4 regions of the Sinomonas soli genome follow, and region 2 is predicted to be linked to each of the others. Evidence: riboswitches for the same ligand, from Rfam matches in the RefSeq annotation. Region 2 holds a riboswitch; each other region holds the start of a gene.
The links. A riboswitch is a leader RNA that binds a small molecule or an ion and turns the genes downstream of it on or off. The one in region 2 is predicted to bind S-adenosylmethionine.
Positions count from the first base shown of each region.

Region 1: it holds a riboswitch for S-adenosylmethionine, as region 2 does, so the genes downstream of both, ACYVKZ_RS09620 (DUF1737 domain-containing protein) here and ACYVKZ_RS01550 (aminotransferase class V-fold PLP-dependent enzyme) in region 2, are expected to answer to the same signal.
Region 3: it holds a riboswitch for S-adenosylmethionine, as region 2 does, so the genes downstream of both, ACYVKZ_RS07430 (flavin reductase family protein) here and ACYVKZ_RS01550 (aminotransferase class V-fold PLP-dependent enzyme) in region 2, are expected to answer to the same signal.
Region 4: it holds a riboswitch for S-adenosylmethionine, as region 2 does, so the genes downstream of both, sfnG (dimethylsulfone monooxygenase SfnG) here and ACYVKZ_RS01550 (aminotransferase class V-fold PLP-dependent enzyme) in region 2, are expected to answer to the same signal.

Region 1 covers NZ_BAAGSN010000009.1:53,114-57,296, reverse strand. The annotation lists gene ACYVKZ_RS09630 (PucR family transcriptional regulator) at 1-1,077, shown strand, start outside; gene ACYVKZ_RS09625 (glutaminase) at 1,074-2,033, shown strand; SAM riboswitch class IV at 2,146-2,255, shown strand; gene ACYVKZ_RS09620 (DUF1737 domain-containing protein) at 2,265-2,585, shown strand; gene ACYVKZ_RS09615 (rhodanese-like domain-containing protein) at 2,582-2,995, shown strand; gene ACYVKZ_RS09610 (O-succinylhomoserine sulfhydrylase) at 3,004-4,183, shown strand, end outside.
Region 2 covers NZ_BAAGSN010000003.1:79,609-83,791, reverse strand. The annotation lists gene rsgA (ribosome small subunit-dependent GTPase A) at 1-978, shown strand, start outside; gene hisN (histidinol-phosphatase) at 1,042-1,863, shown strand; SAM riboswitch class IV at 1,971-2,085, shown strand; gene ACYVKZ_RS01550 (aminotransferase class V-fold PLP-dependent enzyme) at 2,115-3,515, shown strand; gene ACYVKZ_RS01545 (class I SAM-dependent methyltransferase) at 3,586-4,183, shown strand, end outside.
Region 3 covers NZ_BAAGSN010000006.1:383,902-388,084, reverse strand. The annotation lists gene acs (acetate--CoA ligase) at 1-1,833, opposite strand, end outside; SAM riboswitch class I at 1,841-1,938, opposite strand; SAM riboswitch class IV at 2,080-2,191, shown strand; gene ACYVKZ_RS07430 (flavin reductase family protein) at 2,232-2,714, shown strand; gene ACYVKZ_RS07425 (oxygenase MpaB family protein) at 2,808-3,719, shown strand; gene ACYVKZ_RS07420 (DUF503 domain-containing protein) at 3,845-4,138, shown strand; gene ACYVKZ_RS07415 (hypothetical protein) at 4,164-4,183, opposite strand, start outside.
Region 4 covers NZ_BAAGSN010000006.1:390,602-394,784, forward strand. The annotation lists gene ACYVKZ_RS07450 (ArsR/SmtB family transcription factor) at 1-156, shown strand, start outside; gene ACYVKZ_RS07455 (acyl-CoA dehydrogenase family protein) at 288-1,499, opposite strand; SAM riboswitch class I at 1,628-1,739, shown strand; gene sfnG (dimethylsulfone monooxygenase SfnG) at 1,796-3,019, shown strand; gene ACYVKZ_RS07465 (O-acetylhomoserine aminocarboxypropyltransferase/cysteine synthase family protein) at 3,019-4,183, shown strand, end outside.

The DNA.
Region 1 (4,183 bases), on a different contig from region 2:
GCCTCCATCCTGACCCGGCGCGGGCCCCGCGAGTACGAGCTCATGCTCAAGGACCTCGGCGCCTACCGCGAGATGCACCGCAGCCGCGGCGTCGTCCGCGTGCCGGCCAGCCCCGACCAGCAGCTGCGCGAGCGGGCCGCGATCGCCATCTTCGCCGGCGAGCGGATCATGGGCTACATCTGGCTCCAGGAGACCGGCTCGGGCTTCGGCGACGACGTGGTCTACGCGCTGACGGGCGCGGCCCGGCGCGCGGCATCGGAACTGATCCGCTACCGGAACCAGCAGTCGGTCACCATGCACGAGGACCGGATCGGCCGTCTGCTGTCTGGCCCGGCAGAGGCAGCCGCGGCCGCCAGGACCCTCGGCGTGGCGGTCGACACGCCCTCGTGCCTGCTCCTGGTCGGCCTGTCCCGCCCCGACGCCCTCGCCGAGGACGCCGAACTCGTCCACGGGCAGCTCGCCGACCTCGTCGCGCTGCACGCCGCCGCGTTCAAGGCGTCCTCGATCGTGGGGCAGCACGAGGGCCACACGGCCGTGGTGGTGCCCAGCCTGGCCCCGCGCACGGCCACCGCCGCGCTGCGCTCGCTCGCGGGCCTGATCGTAGCGGACGCGCGCCGCCATCTGGGGGCCGTGGCCTTCGTGGCCATCGGCCGGATCGTCCCCGGCGTGGCCACGCTGCACGGCTCCCGGGCGGAGGCGGCGGCCGTCCTGGACTGCCTCGTGCGCGACGGCGGCCTGCAGGTCGCGTCGATCGAGGACGTCGAGACCGAGGTCCTCCTCCACGAGGCCATCGCCCGCTTCGCCTCCTCCGGATTCAGGCACCGCGCGCTCACGGACCTCCTGCTGACCGACGCGGAGCTCGCGGAGACGCTCGAGAGCTACTTCAGGGCCTCGATGGACGTCTCCGCCTGCGCCCAGGCCATGCAGGTCCACAGGAACACCGTCTACTACCGGGTCGGCAAGGCCGAGCGCCTCACCGGCCTGGACCTCGGCAACCCCGCCCACGCCACGATCGCCCAGCTCCACCTGGGCCTGTGGCACCGCGGCGAGCTCGACGGCGCCGGGAGCGGGCGATGAGCGGCGGCCCGGCCCTCCTCCAGGCCCGGCGCAGCGCCGGAGTCGACCCCGACGCGCTCGGCGGCCTCCTCCAGGACCTCGTCCACGAGTTCCGTCCCACCCGCGTCCAGGGCTCTGTCCCCGGCCACATCCCGCATCTGGCCGCAGCCGACTTCAGGCACTTCGGCATCGCCGTGGCCATGGTCTCGGGAGAGGTCCTCACGGCCGGGGATGCCGGGGAGCCGTTCCTGATCCAGAGCATCTCGAAGGTGTTCTCGCTGGCCCTGGCCCTCGGGCACGAGGACGGCCCGGGCCTGTGGTCCCGGGTCCTCCGCGAGCCCTCGGGGACCGCCTTCAACTCGCTCGTCCAGCTCGAGGCCGAGGGGGGCATCCCCCGCAATCCCTTCATCAATGCGGGCGCGCTCGTGGTCACCGACCACCTCCTCGACGCCTTCCCGGATGCCAGCGACCAGGTGCTCGGGCTGCTCTCCGGCCCGGCCGGAGGGGGCGCGGTGCATGCGGAGGCCTTCGAATCCGAGTTGGCCAGGAGCGAGCGGAACTTCGCCCTGGCCCACTTCCTCGCCGACCTCGGCAACCTCCGCAATCGCCCCAGCGATGTGGTCCGCCACTACGTCCGCCAGTGCTCGATCGAGATGTCCTGCGCCGATGTGGCCCGCGCGGGCCTCTTCCTGGCCAACGACGGCGTCGGCCCCTCGGGGAGGGTCGTCTCCGCCTCGGCCGCCAAGCGGATCGGCGCCGTCATGCTCACGTGCGGGATGTACGACGCCGCCGGGGAGTTCGCCTACCGCGTCGGGCTGCCCAGCAAGAGCGGGGTGGGCGGCGGCATCCTCACCGTGGTGCCCGGCGTCTGCTCCATCTGCGTGTGGAGCCCGCGCCTCGATGCCCACGGCAACTCCCTCGCGGGCACCGCCGCCCTCGCGGAGCTCGCCGACCGCACCGGCTGGTCCATCTTCTGACCCTCCACGGTGGGCGCTCCGGACCGCGCGGGGCCGCCCGAATCGGCATATTGCCAATCGTTACCGCAGTCCCATGGTCGGCCACGGTGCCCCGTGCTACGTTCGATCGAAGAGTAATGAGCGCCAGTGCCAAGCCCTGACTTAGCTGGCCGGCAACCCTCCAGGCGGCGGGGTGCCTCAGGTGACTACTCGGCATTCGTTCTCGATACGCAAGCCCGAAGGAGCCCCGTCATGCCCGATACTGCGACCGAGCAGACCGCGGCGGCAGCCGCGACCACTCCGCTCAACGACCCGGCGGCCCCCGGCGGGCCCGCCGAGGAGAAGCTGGCCTACCGGCTCCTGACCGGCCCGGACACCCGCGAGTTCTGCGCCAAGATCTCCCAGGCCCTCGCCGACGGGTACGTGCTCCACGGCAGCCCCGCCGCGACCTTCAACGGCACGGACGTCATCGTGGCCCAGGCCGTGGTCCTGCCCCACACGGTGGCCCGCGCAGACGCCGCGGTGGCCTCCGCCGTCGACTCCCTTGAGTACGAGGGCGAGGGCCACGCGTGAGCTACGCCGGCGACCTCACCCCCGAGGAGGCCTGGGCCAAGCTCGCGAGCGGCGAGGCCGTGCTCGTGGACGTGCGCACCGAGGAGGAGTGGGCCCACGTGGGCATCCCCGACACCAAGGGCACCGAGAACGATCCGCTCTTCATCCCCTGGGTGTTCGAGGGCGGGATCCCCAACCCGGACTTCGTCATGGAGCTCGAACTCCAGGGCCCCGACGACAGGACCACCCCGCTGCTGTTCCTGTGCCGCTCGGGCCACCGCTCCGCGGCCGCGGCCGCCGTCGCCACCAACCTCGGGTTCACCGCCTACAGCGTCCTCGAGGGCTTCGAGGGCGTGCCCGGGCCCGACGGCGAGCGGACCGTGAACGGCTGGAAGAACCGCGGGCTGCCGACCAACCTTGGACAGGACTGAAGACTTCCGTGAGCTTTGACATCAACGCCGCCGGCTGGAGCGAGGACACGCAGGCGGTGCGGGGCGGACTCCTGCGCACCGAGTTCCAGGAGACCTCCGAGGCGCTCTTCCTCACCTCCGGGTTCGTCTACCCCTCCGCCGAGGCCGCCGAGCGGGCCTTCACCGGCGAGGAGGAGCGGTTCGTCTACTCGCGCTACGGCAACCCCTCGGTCGCGACCTTCCAGGAGCGGCTCCGGCTGCTCGAGGGCACCGAGGCGTGCTTCGCGACCGCGTCCGGGATGTCCGCGGTGTTCACCGCGCTGGCGGCCCTGCTGGGAGCCGGGGACCGGGTCGTCGCGGCGCGCAGCCTGTTCGGCTCGTGCTTCGTGATCCTCAATGAGATCCTCCCCCGCTGGGGCGTCGAGACGGTGTTCGTGGACGGCCCCGATCTGGACCAGTGGCGCGAGGCGCTCTCGCGGCCCGCCACCGCCGTGTTCTTCGAGTCCCCGTCGAATCCGATGCAGGAGCTCGTGGACATCCAGGCCGTCGCGGACCTCGCGCATGCCGCGGGCGCGAAGGTCGTCGTCGACAACGTCTTCGCCACCCCCCTGCTCCAGCGCAGCCTCGACTTCGGCGCCGACGTCATCGTGTACTCCGGCACCAAGCACATCGACGGTCAGGGCCGCGTGCTCGGCGGCGCCGTGCTCGGCACGAAGGAGTTCATCGACGGGCCGGTGAAGAACCTCATGCGCCACACGGGCCCCGCGCTCTCGGCCTTCAACGCCTGGGTGCTCTCCAAGGGCCTGGAGACGATGGGGCTGCGCGTGCGGCACTCCTCGGCGAGTGCCCTCGCGATCGCCGAATGGCTCGAGGCGCGGCCCGAGGTCCGCTGGGTCAAGTACCCGCATCTCGCCTCGCACCCGCAGTACGAGCTCGCGAAGAAGCAGATGAGCGCCGGCGGAACCGTCATCACCTTCGAGCTGGATGCCCCCGAGGGCCGGGGCAAGGAGGCGGCCTTCCGCCTCCTCAACGGGCTGCAGGTCATCGACATCTCCAACAACCTCGGCGACTCGAAGTCCCTCATCACCCACCCCGCTACGACGACCCACCGGGCCATGGGCCCTGAGGGGCGCGCGGCGATCGGGCTCGGCGACGGCGTGCTGCGGCTCTCGGTGGGGCTCGAGGACGTCGGAGACCTGATCGGGGACC
Region 2 (4,183 bases):
GTCGACCGTGGGCGCTACACGGCGGTCCTCGACGAGGACACGCCCCAGGAGCGGGTGGTGATCGCCGCGCGTGCCCGGGAGCTGCGCCGCACGCCGGTGGTGCCCGGCGACTTCGTCGGCCTCGTCGGCGACGTGAGCGGCCGCCCCGATACGCTCGCACGGCTCGTCCGGATCGAGGAGCGCTCGACCGTCCTGCGGCGCAGCGCCGATGACACCGACCCCATCGAGCGCGTCGTCGTGGCGAACGCGGACCAGCTCGTGATCGTGGTCGCCGCCGCCAATCCGGAGCCCCGCACCGGATTCATCGACCGCGCCCTCGTCGCGGCCTATGACGCGGGGATCGAGCCGCTCCTGCTCGTGACGAAGGCGGACCTGAAGGATCCCGCCGCGCTCCTGGCCAACTACCGGCTCCTGCCCCTCACCGTCGTGGTGAGCCGCACCGCCGAGGAGACCGCAGCGGGCATGCAGCCCGAGGAGGGCCGCTCGGCCACGCTCGACAAGGAGGCCGTCGACCGGCTCCGCGCGCAGCTCGAGGGCCATGTCACCGTGCTCCTGGGCCACTCGGGCGTGGGCAAGTCGACCATGGTCAACGCGCTCACCGGCGCAGACCGCGCCACGGGCGGCGTCAACGCGGTGACCGGGCGCGGCCGGCACACCTCCTCCTCGGCGCTCGCGCTGCGCCTCGCGGACGCCCCGCCCGGCAGCTGGATCATCGACACGCCCGGCATCCGCTCCTTCGGGCTCGCGCACGTGGACCCGGACCGGATCCTGCACGCCTTCGGCGACCTCGAGCCGGGGATCGAGGCGTGCGAGCGCGGCTGCCGGCATGACGCGGCGGCGGTGCACTGCGGCCTCGACGCGTGGGTGGCGCGCGGCCACGCGGGCGACGCCGGCCCGGCCCGCCTCGCGTCGCTGCGCCGCCTCCTCGGGGCAGGACCGCGCGAGGAGGCGGCGGAGGAGAAGGAGCTCGGGGTCTAGGCGCTGCCCCGCCTACGCTGCGCCTCGCGGCTGTGGCGCGCCCCACGGGATAGCGTGGGGTCCATGACCTCAGCGACCGAGACCTCCTACAACGACGACCTCCGCCTCGCCCATGTCCTGGCGGACTCGGTCGACGCCCAGACGATGGAGCGGTTCAAGGCCCTCGACCTGAAGGTGGAGACGAAGCCGGACCTCACCCCGGTCACCGATGCCGACCGCGCCGCCGAGGAGTCGATCCGCGGCCAGCTCTCCCGCTCGCGGCCGCGCGACGCGGTGGTGGGCGAGGAGTTCGGCACCACGGGGCACGGGTCGCGGCGCTGGATCATCGACCCGATCGACGGCACCAAGAACTTCGTCCGGGGCGTACCCGTGTGGGCCACCCTGATTGCCCTGGCCGACGGCGACGAGATCGTGGTCGGCGTGGTCAGCGCCCCGGCCCTCGGGCGGCGGTGGTGGGCGGCCAGGGGCACCGGCGCCTACACCGGGCGGTCCCTCGCCTCGGCGACGCGGCTGAAGGTCTCCGACGTGTCGAAGCTGCAGGACGCCTCCCTGTCCTACTCCTCGCTCTCCGGCTGGAGGGAGCGCGGCAGCCTCGAGGACTTCATCGGCCTGACCGACGAGGTCTGGCGCACCCGGGCCTACGGGGACTTCTGGTCCTACTGCCTCGTCGCCGAGGGCGCCGTCGACATCGCCACCGAGCCCGAGCTCGCGCTCTACGACATGGCAGCGCTCGTGCCGATCGTCACCGAGGCCGGCGGGCGCTTCACCTCGCTCGACGGGCAGGACGGCCCGTGGGGCGGCAACGCGCTCGCGACGAACGGCATCCTGCACTCCGAGGTGCTCGAGAAGCTCAGCCCGGGCCGCGACGACCTGCTGCAGAGATGACGCGGGCCGACGCCCCCGGCGCGCGCCGGTCACCGTTCGTCACACTGGCCTGCCCCGGCCCGGTCGGCGTGCGCGCCCCGGCGGCGGTGCCCTAGGGTCTTTCCCAAGGTCACGAGTGCCAGCGCGAAACCCCGGTTTGCTGGCCGGCAACCCTCCCTGACGCGGCGGGGTGCCCCGGGTGACGACCGGGCCGGTCCGGAGCGGACACGGCAAGCGCGGACCCGAGGGTCCCTCGTTCGTGAGGAACGCCGATGAGCACTGTCCTGTCCCCCACCGCCGCCGCTTCCGGGCTGAGCGCCCGGTACCCGGACGCGCTCGAGCCGCTCGCCGCCGTCGTCGGCGCCGATCTCGCCGCGCCCCTCGTGGGCGGCGGGAGCGTCCGGTACGCGAACCTCGACTACGCGGCGTCGGCCCCTGCCCTGGCCGAGGTCGCCGACTACCTCACCGAAGTGCTGCCCTTCTACGCCAGCGTGCACCGCGGCGCCGGCTACGCGTCGCAGATCAGCACGAGCGTCTACGAGAACGCCCGCGGGATCGTGCGCGGCTTCGTCGGGGCGAGGCCCGACGACGCGGTCGTGTTCACGCGCAACACCACCGACTCCCTCAACCTCCTCGCCGGCTGCGTCCCGCCCGGCCTCGACGTCCTCTACCTCGACATCGAGCACCACGCGAACCTCCTGCCCTGGCAGGGGCGCCCGCACCGCAGCGTCGTCGCCGCGGACACGGTCGCCGAGACGCTCGGGCGCCTCGGTGCCGAGCTCGCCCGGGGCGGGGTGGGCCTGCTCGCCGTCACGGGCGCCTCCAACGTCACCGGCGAGGTCCTGCCCCTCGCCGAGCTCGCCTCCCTCGCCCACCGCCACGGCGCGAGGATCCTCGTCGACGCCGCGCAGCTCGCCCCGCACCGCCGGATCCGCATGGCCGGCGGCCCCGCCTCCGGGACGGACATCGACTACCTCGCATTCTCGGGCCACAAGCTCTACGCCCCCTTCGGCAGCGGCGTGCTCGTGGGCCGCCCCGACTGGCTCGACGCCGGCCGCCCGCACCTCGCCGGCGGGGGCGCGGTCAGCGAGGTGCGGCTCGAATCCGTGGCCTGGGCGGCCGGCCCCGCCCGCCACGAGGCCGGTTCCCCCAACGTCCTCGGCGCCGCGACGCTCGCCCGCGCCGCCCAGGCACTCGGCTCCCTTGACCCCGCTGCGTGGGCGCGGCACGAGGAGCAGCTGCGCGCCGCGCTCGTGGAGGGGCTGGAGACGGTCGACGGCGTCGGCGTCCACCGGCTCTTCGCCGACGCACCGTCGGCGATCGGCGTGGTGAACTTCTCGGTCGCCGGCTACGACGCGGGCCTCGCGGCCGCCTACCTCTCTGCCGAGCACGGCATCGGCGTGCGCGACGGGAGGTTCTGCGCCCACCCTGCCCTGACCCGGCTGGGCCTGCCCGCGGGGTCGCTGCGGGCCAGCTTCGGCGTCGGGTCGAGGCTCGAGGACGTCGAGCGGCTCGTCGCGGCGGTCCGGCAGCTCGTGGAGGTGGGGCTGGGCATCGACTACGCGATCGACGCCGGGCGCTGGGTGCCGGCCCGGGACACCCGCCCGTTCCCCGACTGGGCGCCGAACACGCCGGGCACCGCGGGGGCCGCGCCGTGCACCCCCGGCGACTGAACGGCGTCGTCCGCGCACCGTAGAGTGGTGAGCCGGAATCCTCTGGGAGGACTAGGGCTCGGGAGGGACTATGGGACGGGGCGGGCCGAAGTTCGACGATGCCCGGCGGCGTGAGCTCGCCGGGGCCTTCGCCGCAGGCGGCGAGCACTACGAGCGGGTCCGCCCGGGCTATCCGGTGCAGGCGGCCGACTGGATCGTGCCGGACGGGGCGCGCACCGCGGTGGACCTCGGCGCCGGGACCGGCAAGTTCACCGAGCTGCTCGTCGCCCGGGGCCTCGCCGTGACGGCCGTGGACCCGTCCGCGGACATGCTGGCCCAGCTCGCCGCCAGGCTGCCCTCCGTCACGTGCGTCGCCGCGCCCGCCGAGAGGACGGGACTGCCGCCCGCCTCGACAGACGTGGTGGTCGCTGCGCAGGCCTGGCACTGGTTCGATACGGCTGCCGCGACCCGCGAGGCGGCCCGGCTGCTCCGTCCGGGCGGCCGGGCCGGGCTCGTATGGAACCAGCTCGACACGCGCATCCCCTGGGTCCACCGGCTCTCCCGGATCATGCATGCCGGCGACGTCCACAAGCCCGACTACCAGCCGCCGTCCGGTCCCGAGCTGCACGGCTGGGAGCCGCTCGTGATCGCGTGGGAGGATCCGATCACCCCCGAGGGCATCGTGGAGC
Region 3 (4,183 bases), on a different contig from region 2:
CGTCTTGGGCACGTCCGGCACCACGACGATCTCGCGCGGCTTGGCGATCGGGCCGATCTCCTGCGCCACGTGCGCGCGCAGGGCCGTGGCCAGGTCCGTCTCGAGTGCCGCCGCCGCGTCCGGATTGACGACGACGAATGCCGCCACCGCATGCCCCGTCACCGCATCCGCCACGGGGCAGACGCCCGCCTCGACCACGGCCGGATGCGAGACGAGCGCCGACTCGATCTCGATCGTGGAGAGCCGGTGCCCCGAGACGTTGAGGACGTCGTCGGTGCGGCCGAGGATCCAGGTGTCGCCGTCGGCGTCGTACTTCGCGCCGTCGCCGGCCAAGAACCAGCCCTGAGCGGCGTACTTGCGCCAGTAGGAGTCCAGGTACCGCTGGGGATTGCCCCAGACCGTCCGCGCCATGGCGGGACCGGTCGCGGTGACCACGATGTTCCCCTGCACGCCCGGCGGGACCGGGGTGCCGGCGTCGTCCACGATGGCCGTGGCGAGGCCGGGCAGCGCCGTAGTGGCACACCCGGGCTTGAACGTCGTCGCCGTCTGCCGCGGCGACAGCACCGTCGAGCCGGTTTCGGACTGCCACCACGTGTCCACCATCGGCGCCTCGCCGCGGCCGACCGTCGAGCGCAGCCACCGCCACGCCTCCGGGTTGACCGCCTCGCCCACGGTGCCGCAGACCCGGACCGAGGAGAAGTCGTACTCCGCGGGCACCCCGTCCGGGAACCAGCCCATGAGGGAACGCACCAGGGTGGGCGCGGTGTAGTAGCTTGTGACGCCGTAGCGCTGGATGATCTCGAAGTGGCGGCCCGGGTGCGGCGTGTTGGGTGTGCCCTCGAAGATCACCTGCGTGACGCCGTTGGAGAGCGGGCCGTAGATCTCGTAGGTGTGCGCCGTGACCCAGGCGAGGTCCGCGGTGCACCAGTGCACGTCCGCGTCCCGCAGCGTCGGGTCCGGGTTCGCGAAGAGGTACTCGTGGCTCCATGACGCCTGCGTGAGGTAGCCGCCGGTCGTGTGGACCAGGCCCTTGGGCTTCCCCGTGGTCCCGGAGGTGTACATGATGAACAGCGGCGTCTCGGCGTCGAACGCCTCCGCCTCGTGCGTGTCCGGCTGCGCGTCGACGAGCTCGTGCCACCACACGTCGCGACCCGGCGTCCACGCGATCTCGGAGCCCGTCCGGCGGATCACCAGGACATGTTCGACGGCGTTGTCCCCGCCGGCCGCTCCGCCGCGCACCGCGGCGTCGGCATTGTCCTTGACCGGCACGGCGGTGCCGCGGCGGTGCTGGCCATCGGTGGTGACGAGCAGCTTCGCGCCGGTGTCCTCGACCCGGAAGCGCAGGGCTTCGGCGGAGAAGCCGCCGAACACGAGCGAGTGCACCGCGCCGATCCGGGCGCACGCGAGCGTGATCACCACGGTCTCGACGAGCACGGGCAGGTAGATGACCACGCGGTCGCCTTTGCCGACGCCGAGCGCGAGCAGCGCGTTCGCGGCCTGGGCGACCCGGCGCGCCAGGTCCGCGTAGGTGACGGTGACGCGGTCGCCGGGCTCGCCCTCGAAGTGCAGGGCGACCTTGTCACCGCGCCCGGCGGCCACATGCCGGTCGGCGCAGTTCACGGCGGCGTTCAGGGTCCCGCCCTCGAACCAGCGGATCACGGGCGGCTCGTCCGCCTCGGCGTCCGCGGGCACCCAGGTGTGGGCGGTGTCCCATCCCCGTTCCCATGTGAGGCGCCGCGCGGCGTCCTCCCAGAACGCGATGCGTCCGGGATCCGTCTGCGGGGCGGCCTCCGCGGCGGAGGCAGGCGTGTGGGTCTCGAGGACAGAAGTCATGGTTCTCGCTCCATCGGTCCTGGCGGTAGCACCGGTGTCCCGCGGGCGGGGCCATGGTTGCTGCGGCGTCAGGGAGCCAGGTCTCTCAGCCGCTCGGGATGGTCACCTCACTGTTGCGCGCCCGGCGCAAGTGGGGCAAAAGAGGGCGCGGCCACCGCGTAACAAACATCAATGTTTCGTTCTGTGTCCCCCTCCGGCGGCGGATGGTGGACGCCCCCGAGGCGCCTTCCGTAGGGTGGAAGACAGGATCAAGAGTCCCGGCGCGTAGCTCTGGCTGGCCGGGCGGCAACCCTCTCCCGTAGTGGGGTGCCCCAGATGAGGATCCGGCCGCGGTGGACATCCGCGGCAAGTACGGCGCCCGGGACCGCGGGCGTCCGGCCGTTTCGCTGGAGGAACCCATGACTGCGACCCCGCTCGACCTTGTGACCGGTGCCGACCTGCGCCGCGCCATGGGGTGCTGGGCCACGGGGATCGCCGTCATCACCACCTCGGACGGCGGCACCCTCGCCGGCCTCGTGAGCAACTCGTTCACGTCGATCAGCCTGGATCCGCCGCTCGTCTCGTGGGCGGTGGACAAGAAGTCGAGCTCGTTCGCGACCTGGATCAGCACCGAAAACTACGCCGTGCACATCCTGTCCGAGTCCCGCCGGGACCTCGTGCAGCGGTTCGCGGCGAAGGGGACGGACAAGTTCGCGGGCCTCGCCTGGGAGCCCGGCGTGCTGGGTTCCCCGATCGTGGCCCACGATGTCCCGCGCGTTGAGTGTCGTCTCTGGCAGCGGGTGGACGCAGGGGACCACGTCATCCTGATCGGCGAGGTGGCCAGCATCTCGGACCAGGACGGCTTCCTCCCCCTGACCAACCACGTGTACTGGGCGAAGTAGGCCGACGGCGTACAGCCACGGGCTGCCGGGGCCCCGGCTCCGCCTCTACGGAGGGGGCCCCGGCACACCCGTACCGCGACGTACTCTGGAGGGGTGTCCCTCGATGTGCTCGGGCCGCTGCGGCAGCGCCTCCGTCTGACCTTCGCCGGCGAGTCGGAGACCGTCCCGGCGTGGGAGACCGCGCTCGAGGACGGCGACGACGCGGGCTTCTTCCCGCCTGACTCCACCGTCTGGGCGGTGCATGGCTCGATGTCCACGATCGCCGCGGGCATCCGGGCCCTGCTCACCCAAGCCCTCCATCCCGGCGTCCTGGCCGGCGTCGTGGACCATTCCAACTACCGCGCGGACCCCCTCGGCCGCCTCGCCGGGACCATCCGCTGGATCTTCTCCGTGACGTACGGCGACACCGCGGCCGCGAAGGCCGCCTGCGCGTGGGTGCGCCGGATTCACGAGCCGGTGACCGGCACCTACGTGTCCCCGCGCGGCGACTATGAGCAGTACTCCGCCAACGATCCGGCCCTGGCCGAGTGGGTCCACATCGCCTTCACCGACGCGTTCCTGCGCAGCTACGAGGCCTTCCACGGGCCCGTTCCCGGCGGCGCCGACCGGTACGTGGCGGAGTGGGCCACGGCCGGCGAGCTCATGGGCATCGCGGACCCGCCCCGCACCGAGGCGGCCCTCGCCGACCGCATCAGGGCGTACGACGCCGCGGGGCAGCTCTCCGGCGGACCCCGCGTCGACGACGTGGTCGCCTTCATCCGGCGGCCGCCGCTCGATCCGCTCCTGAAGCCCGGCTACGCGCTGCTCTTCGGCGCGGTCCTCGACACGCTTCCGCCGCGGCATCTGGAGCTGCTGGGGCTCTCGCGCCCCCGGCTCGGGCCCGTGCCGCTGCCGCTGGCCGGCGCCGCGAAGGCGACGCTCGGCGTCGTCGGCCGTGCCCTCGGCCCGATGGCGCCGAGCGAGGCCGCCGCCCGGAGGCGCCTCGCCCGCCTAGGCGTCCTCTGAGGCCCTCCCCGCGGTACCCATCCCCGGCGTCCCCACCCCCGGCCCCCTAGGGTTGAGGGGTCATGTCCCAGCGTTGAGGGGTCATGTCCCTACAGCGCGGGTGTTCCCCGCTGGACAATGGGCGCATGTGGATCGCCTGGATCGAATTCGACCTGCTCCTCGGCGACGTGCACTCGCTCAAGGAGAAGCGCTCCCTGGTGCGGCCGATCGTCGCGGAGCTGCGCCGCCGGTTCGATCTCTCCGCGGCCGAGGTCGGGGACCTGGACCTGCATCGGCGGGCGCTGATCGGCGCCGCCCTCGTGAGCGCGGACCGGGCGCACGCGGTGGAGGTGCTCGACGCCGTCGAACGCTTCGTCGCCGGGCGCCCGGAGGCCGAGCTGCTCAGCGCCCGCCGGCGCGAGGCGCGCAGCGACGACTGACCGAGCGGGCCCGGACTGCAGACGGTCAGCGCACGAAGAGCATGA
Region 4 (4,183 bases), on a different contig from region 2:
ACGCAGCTCGCCTGCGCGCTCGACCTCGCCGCCGGGACGGTCAACGCTCACCTCAAGGTGCTCGCCGAGTCCGGACTGACCGAGCCGGTGCGCGCCGGGCGCGAGGTCTTCTACCAGCGCGGGCGGGTGGGCGAGGAGCTCCTCGCCCGGGCGTAGCACCGTTGAGGGGTCCATGGCACACCGTTGAGGGGTCTCTGGCAGGCACGGCGGAGAGACTCCACAAGCCCCGCCAGAGACCCCACAAGCCCCCGCCAGAGACCCCTCAGGAGGTGGGGGGGTGAGAGGGGTCAGCCGACGCGCGCCTCGCCGATGCTGTGCAGGGCCACGGGCGAGGTCCCGTTGACGAACCAGTCCCCGAGCCCGCGGGCCTTGAAGGCCACCGGGTTGTGCGTCGCGACGGTGCGGGCATTGCGCCAGTGCCGATCGAGCGCCTTGCCCCGGGACACCGCCGAGGCGCCCGCGGTGTCGAAGAGCTGCTGCGCGGCGTCGATCACGAGCGGCGGCACGGCCACCTGGGCGAGGTCGACGGCGACAGCTCCCCGCGCGTAGCGGTCCTCGGCAGGGGCATCGGGGCCGAGGGCGAGGGCGGCGTCGAGCTCGCGGGCCGCGGTTAGCACCGAGGACTCCGCGGCGAACGACTTCGCGGCAAGCTGCCCCACGAGGTTCAGGATGAGCGGATCCTCGCGGAACAGCTGCCCGGACCCAGTCGAGAACGTCCGGGTCCGCTTCGCCACGAGGGCCGACGCGTCGCGCACCACGGCCTTGCCGATCCCGGCGAGCACCGACAGGAGCATGAGCTGGAGGAACGCCGGCTCATGGGTCGTCGACTCGGTGCGCGGCACCACGTCCTCGGCCGGGACGGGAACGTCGCGGAACACGGCCGTTCCGGTGCCCGTCATCTGCTGGCCGAACCCGTCCCAGTCGTCGCGGATCTCCACGCCCGGGTGCCCGGTCGGCGCGACCGCGTACACCCGCGAAGCAGACCCCTCGGGGGAGGCCATGACGGCCACGAAGTCGGCGAAGGTCGTGCCGGTCGTGTAGTACTTCTCGCCGGTGAGGAGCCAGCCGCCGGGCGCCGGGACGAGCCGGGTGGCGACGGTGCCGAGGGCGTTCCCGGACCGCTCGGTCGCCGCATTGCCGAAGATGGCGCCCTCGACGACGCGCCCGAACCACCGCGCCCGGAACGCCTCGCCCTGCAGCGCGATCGTCTCGGTGAACGCGAAGTGCGAGCGCAGGAGATGGCCTACGGAGGAGTCCGCCGCGGAGAGGTCGACGAGCAGGCGGACGAGGGTCTCGACGGACACGCCGAAGCCGCCGTACTCGGCCGGCACCCGCAGTCGCCCGAACCCGGCCTCCCTGAGCCAGCCGATCTGCTCGAACGGCAGGGTCCTGGCCAGCTCGCGGTCGAGCGCGCCGTCCTCGATCCGCGCGAAGACCGGTGCGAAGCGCTCGGCGAGTTCCGCGTACGGGACCGAACCGCCCGCCGTCGTGCGTCCCATCAGTGCATTCCCCTCTCCGGCGGGCCGACCGGCGGGCGCGCCACCGAACAGTATTCGGCGAGGCGCGGGCCATCGCGAGTGTGACGAAATAATTTGCATCGTTACGCCTCCTCTGGCGACAATCGGAAGGACCATCCCGAGCGGCCGAGAGATCTGGATCTGTGACGCCGCAGCAACCCTGGCCCCGACGTCGGACGACGGCGGCGGAGCCAAAGGTGCTACTGCCAGAAGCGATGGTGAGTGCTATGGAGCCTCGGCCCGAGCCCCACGTCGCGCCTGCACGTAAGGAGCGCACTATGTCCTTGTCTGGGATCGACCTCGAGACCCCGCTGAAGTTCGCCTACTGGGTCCCCAACGTCTCCGGCGGCCTCGTCGTCTCGACCATCGAGCAGCGGACCAACTGGGAGTTCGAGTACAACCGGAAGCTCGCCCGCATCGCGGAGGACTCGGGCTTCGAGTACGCCCTGACGCAGACCCGCTACGCGGCGAGCTACGGCGCGGACAAGCAGCACGAGGCCACCTCGTTCAGCCTCGCACTGCTCATGGCCACCGAGCGGCTCAAGGTCATCTCGGCGGTGCACCCGGGCATGTGGCACCCGGGCGTGCTCGCGAAGTTCATCATCACCGCGGACCACCTCTCCGGCGGCCGCGCGGCCGTGAACGTGGTCTCCGGCTGGCTCAAGGACGAGTTCGTGAACTTCGGCCTCGAGTGGCTCGAGCACGACGAGCGCTACGTCCGCACCGAGGAGTTCATCAACGCCCTCCGCGGCCTGTGGACGCAGAAGGACTACTCGCAGTCGGGCAAGTACTACAACATCTCCGACTTCACGCTGAACCCGGCCCCGGTGGACGTCCCGGGCCGCCCGCACCCGGAGATCTTCTTCGGCGGCAACTCGACGGCCGCGCAGGCCGCCGCCGGCCGCACCGCCGACTGGTACTTCTCCAACGGCCGCGACATCGAGGGCTTCAAGGAGAACATCGCGGGCGTCCTGGCCGCCGCCAGGGACGGCCGCACCGCCCCGGCCGCGCCCCGGTTCGGCCTCAACGGCTTCGTGATCGCCCGCGACACGGAGAAGGAGGCCCAGGACACGCTCCGCGAGATCATCGCCAAGGCCCACCGCCCGGCCGTGGAGGGCTTCGCCGCCGCCGTCAAGGAGGCCGGCCAGTCCACCAAGGACGGCAAGGGCATGTGGGAGGACTCCACGTTCGAGGACCTCGTCCAGTACAACGACGGCTTCCGCACCAAGCTCATCGGTACCCCGGAGCAGATCGCCGAGCGGATCGTCGAGTACAAGAAGATCGGCGTGAACCTGTTCCTCACCGGCTACCTGCACTTCCAGGAGGAGCTCGAGGCGTTCGGCCGCGACGTCCTGCCGATCGTGCGCGAGCTCGAGGCGGACCTCGCCCGGGCGAACGGCACCGAGCTGCGCACCGATCTGCTCCCCGTCACGAAGTACGACGGCGCCGGCCGCCACCGCGCGGACCTCGCCGGGGCGGACCTCGCCGAGGCGAGCGCCTGATGGCGGAGCGCCAGTTCGGGTTCCGCACCCGCGCCCTGCACGCCGGCGGGACGCCCGACGCCGAGCACGGCGCCCGGGCGGTGCCGATCTACCAGTCGACCTCGTTCGTGTTCAAGGACTCGGACGACGCCGCCAACCTGTTCGCGCTGCAGAAGTACGGCAACATCTACTCCCGCATCGGCAACCCGACCGTCGCGGCGTTCGAGGAGCGCATCGCCTCGCTCGAGGGCGGCATCGGCGCGGTCGCGACGTCGTCCGGCATGGCCGCGGAGTTCATCACGTTCGCCGCGCTCACCCAGGCCGGGGACCACATCGTCGCCTCCTCCAAGCTCTACGGCGGCACGATCACCCAGCTCGACGTGACGCTGCGCCGCTTCGGGGTCGAGACCACGTTCGTGGACTCGACCGATCCGGCCGCCTTCGAGGCGGCCCTGCGCGAGAACACCAAGGCCGTGTACACCGAGGTGGTGGCCAACCCCTCCGGTGACATCGCCGACCTGGCAGGCCTCGCCGCCGTCGCCCATGAGCACGGCGTGCCGCTCGTGGTCGACTCGACGCTGACCCCGCCGTATATCCTGCGGCCCATCGAGCACGGGGCGGACATCGTGATCCACTCGGCCACGAAGTTCCTCGGCGGCCACGGCACCACGCTCGGCGGCGTGGTGGTCGAGTCCGGCACGTTCGACTGGGGCAACGGGAAGTTCCCGTCCATGACCGAGCCGGTCCCGAGCTACGGCAACGTCTCGTGGTGGGGCAACTTCGGCGAGTACGGGTTCCTCACCAAGCTGCGCTCCGAGCAGCTGCGCGACATCGGCCCGTCCCTGTCCGCGCAGTCCGCGTTCCAGCTCCTGCAGGGCGTCGAGACGCTCCCGCAGCGCATGGACGCGCACCTCGCCAACGCCCGGCGCGTCGCCGAGTGGCTCGAGGCCGACCCGCGCGTGACGTACGTGAACTACGCGGGCCTGCCCTCGCACCCGCAGCACGAGTACGCGAAGGAGCTCCTCCCGCTCGGCGTGGGCTCCGTGTTCAGCTTCGGCGTGAAGGGCGGCCGCGAGGCCGGCGCCCGGTTCATCGAGGCCCTCCAGCTCGCCTCGCACCTGGCCAACATCGGCGATGCGCGCACCCTCGTGCTGCACCCGGGGTCGACGACGCACCAGCAGCTCT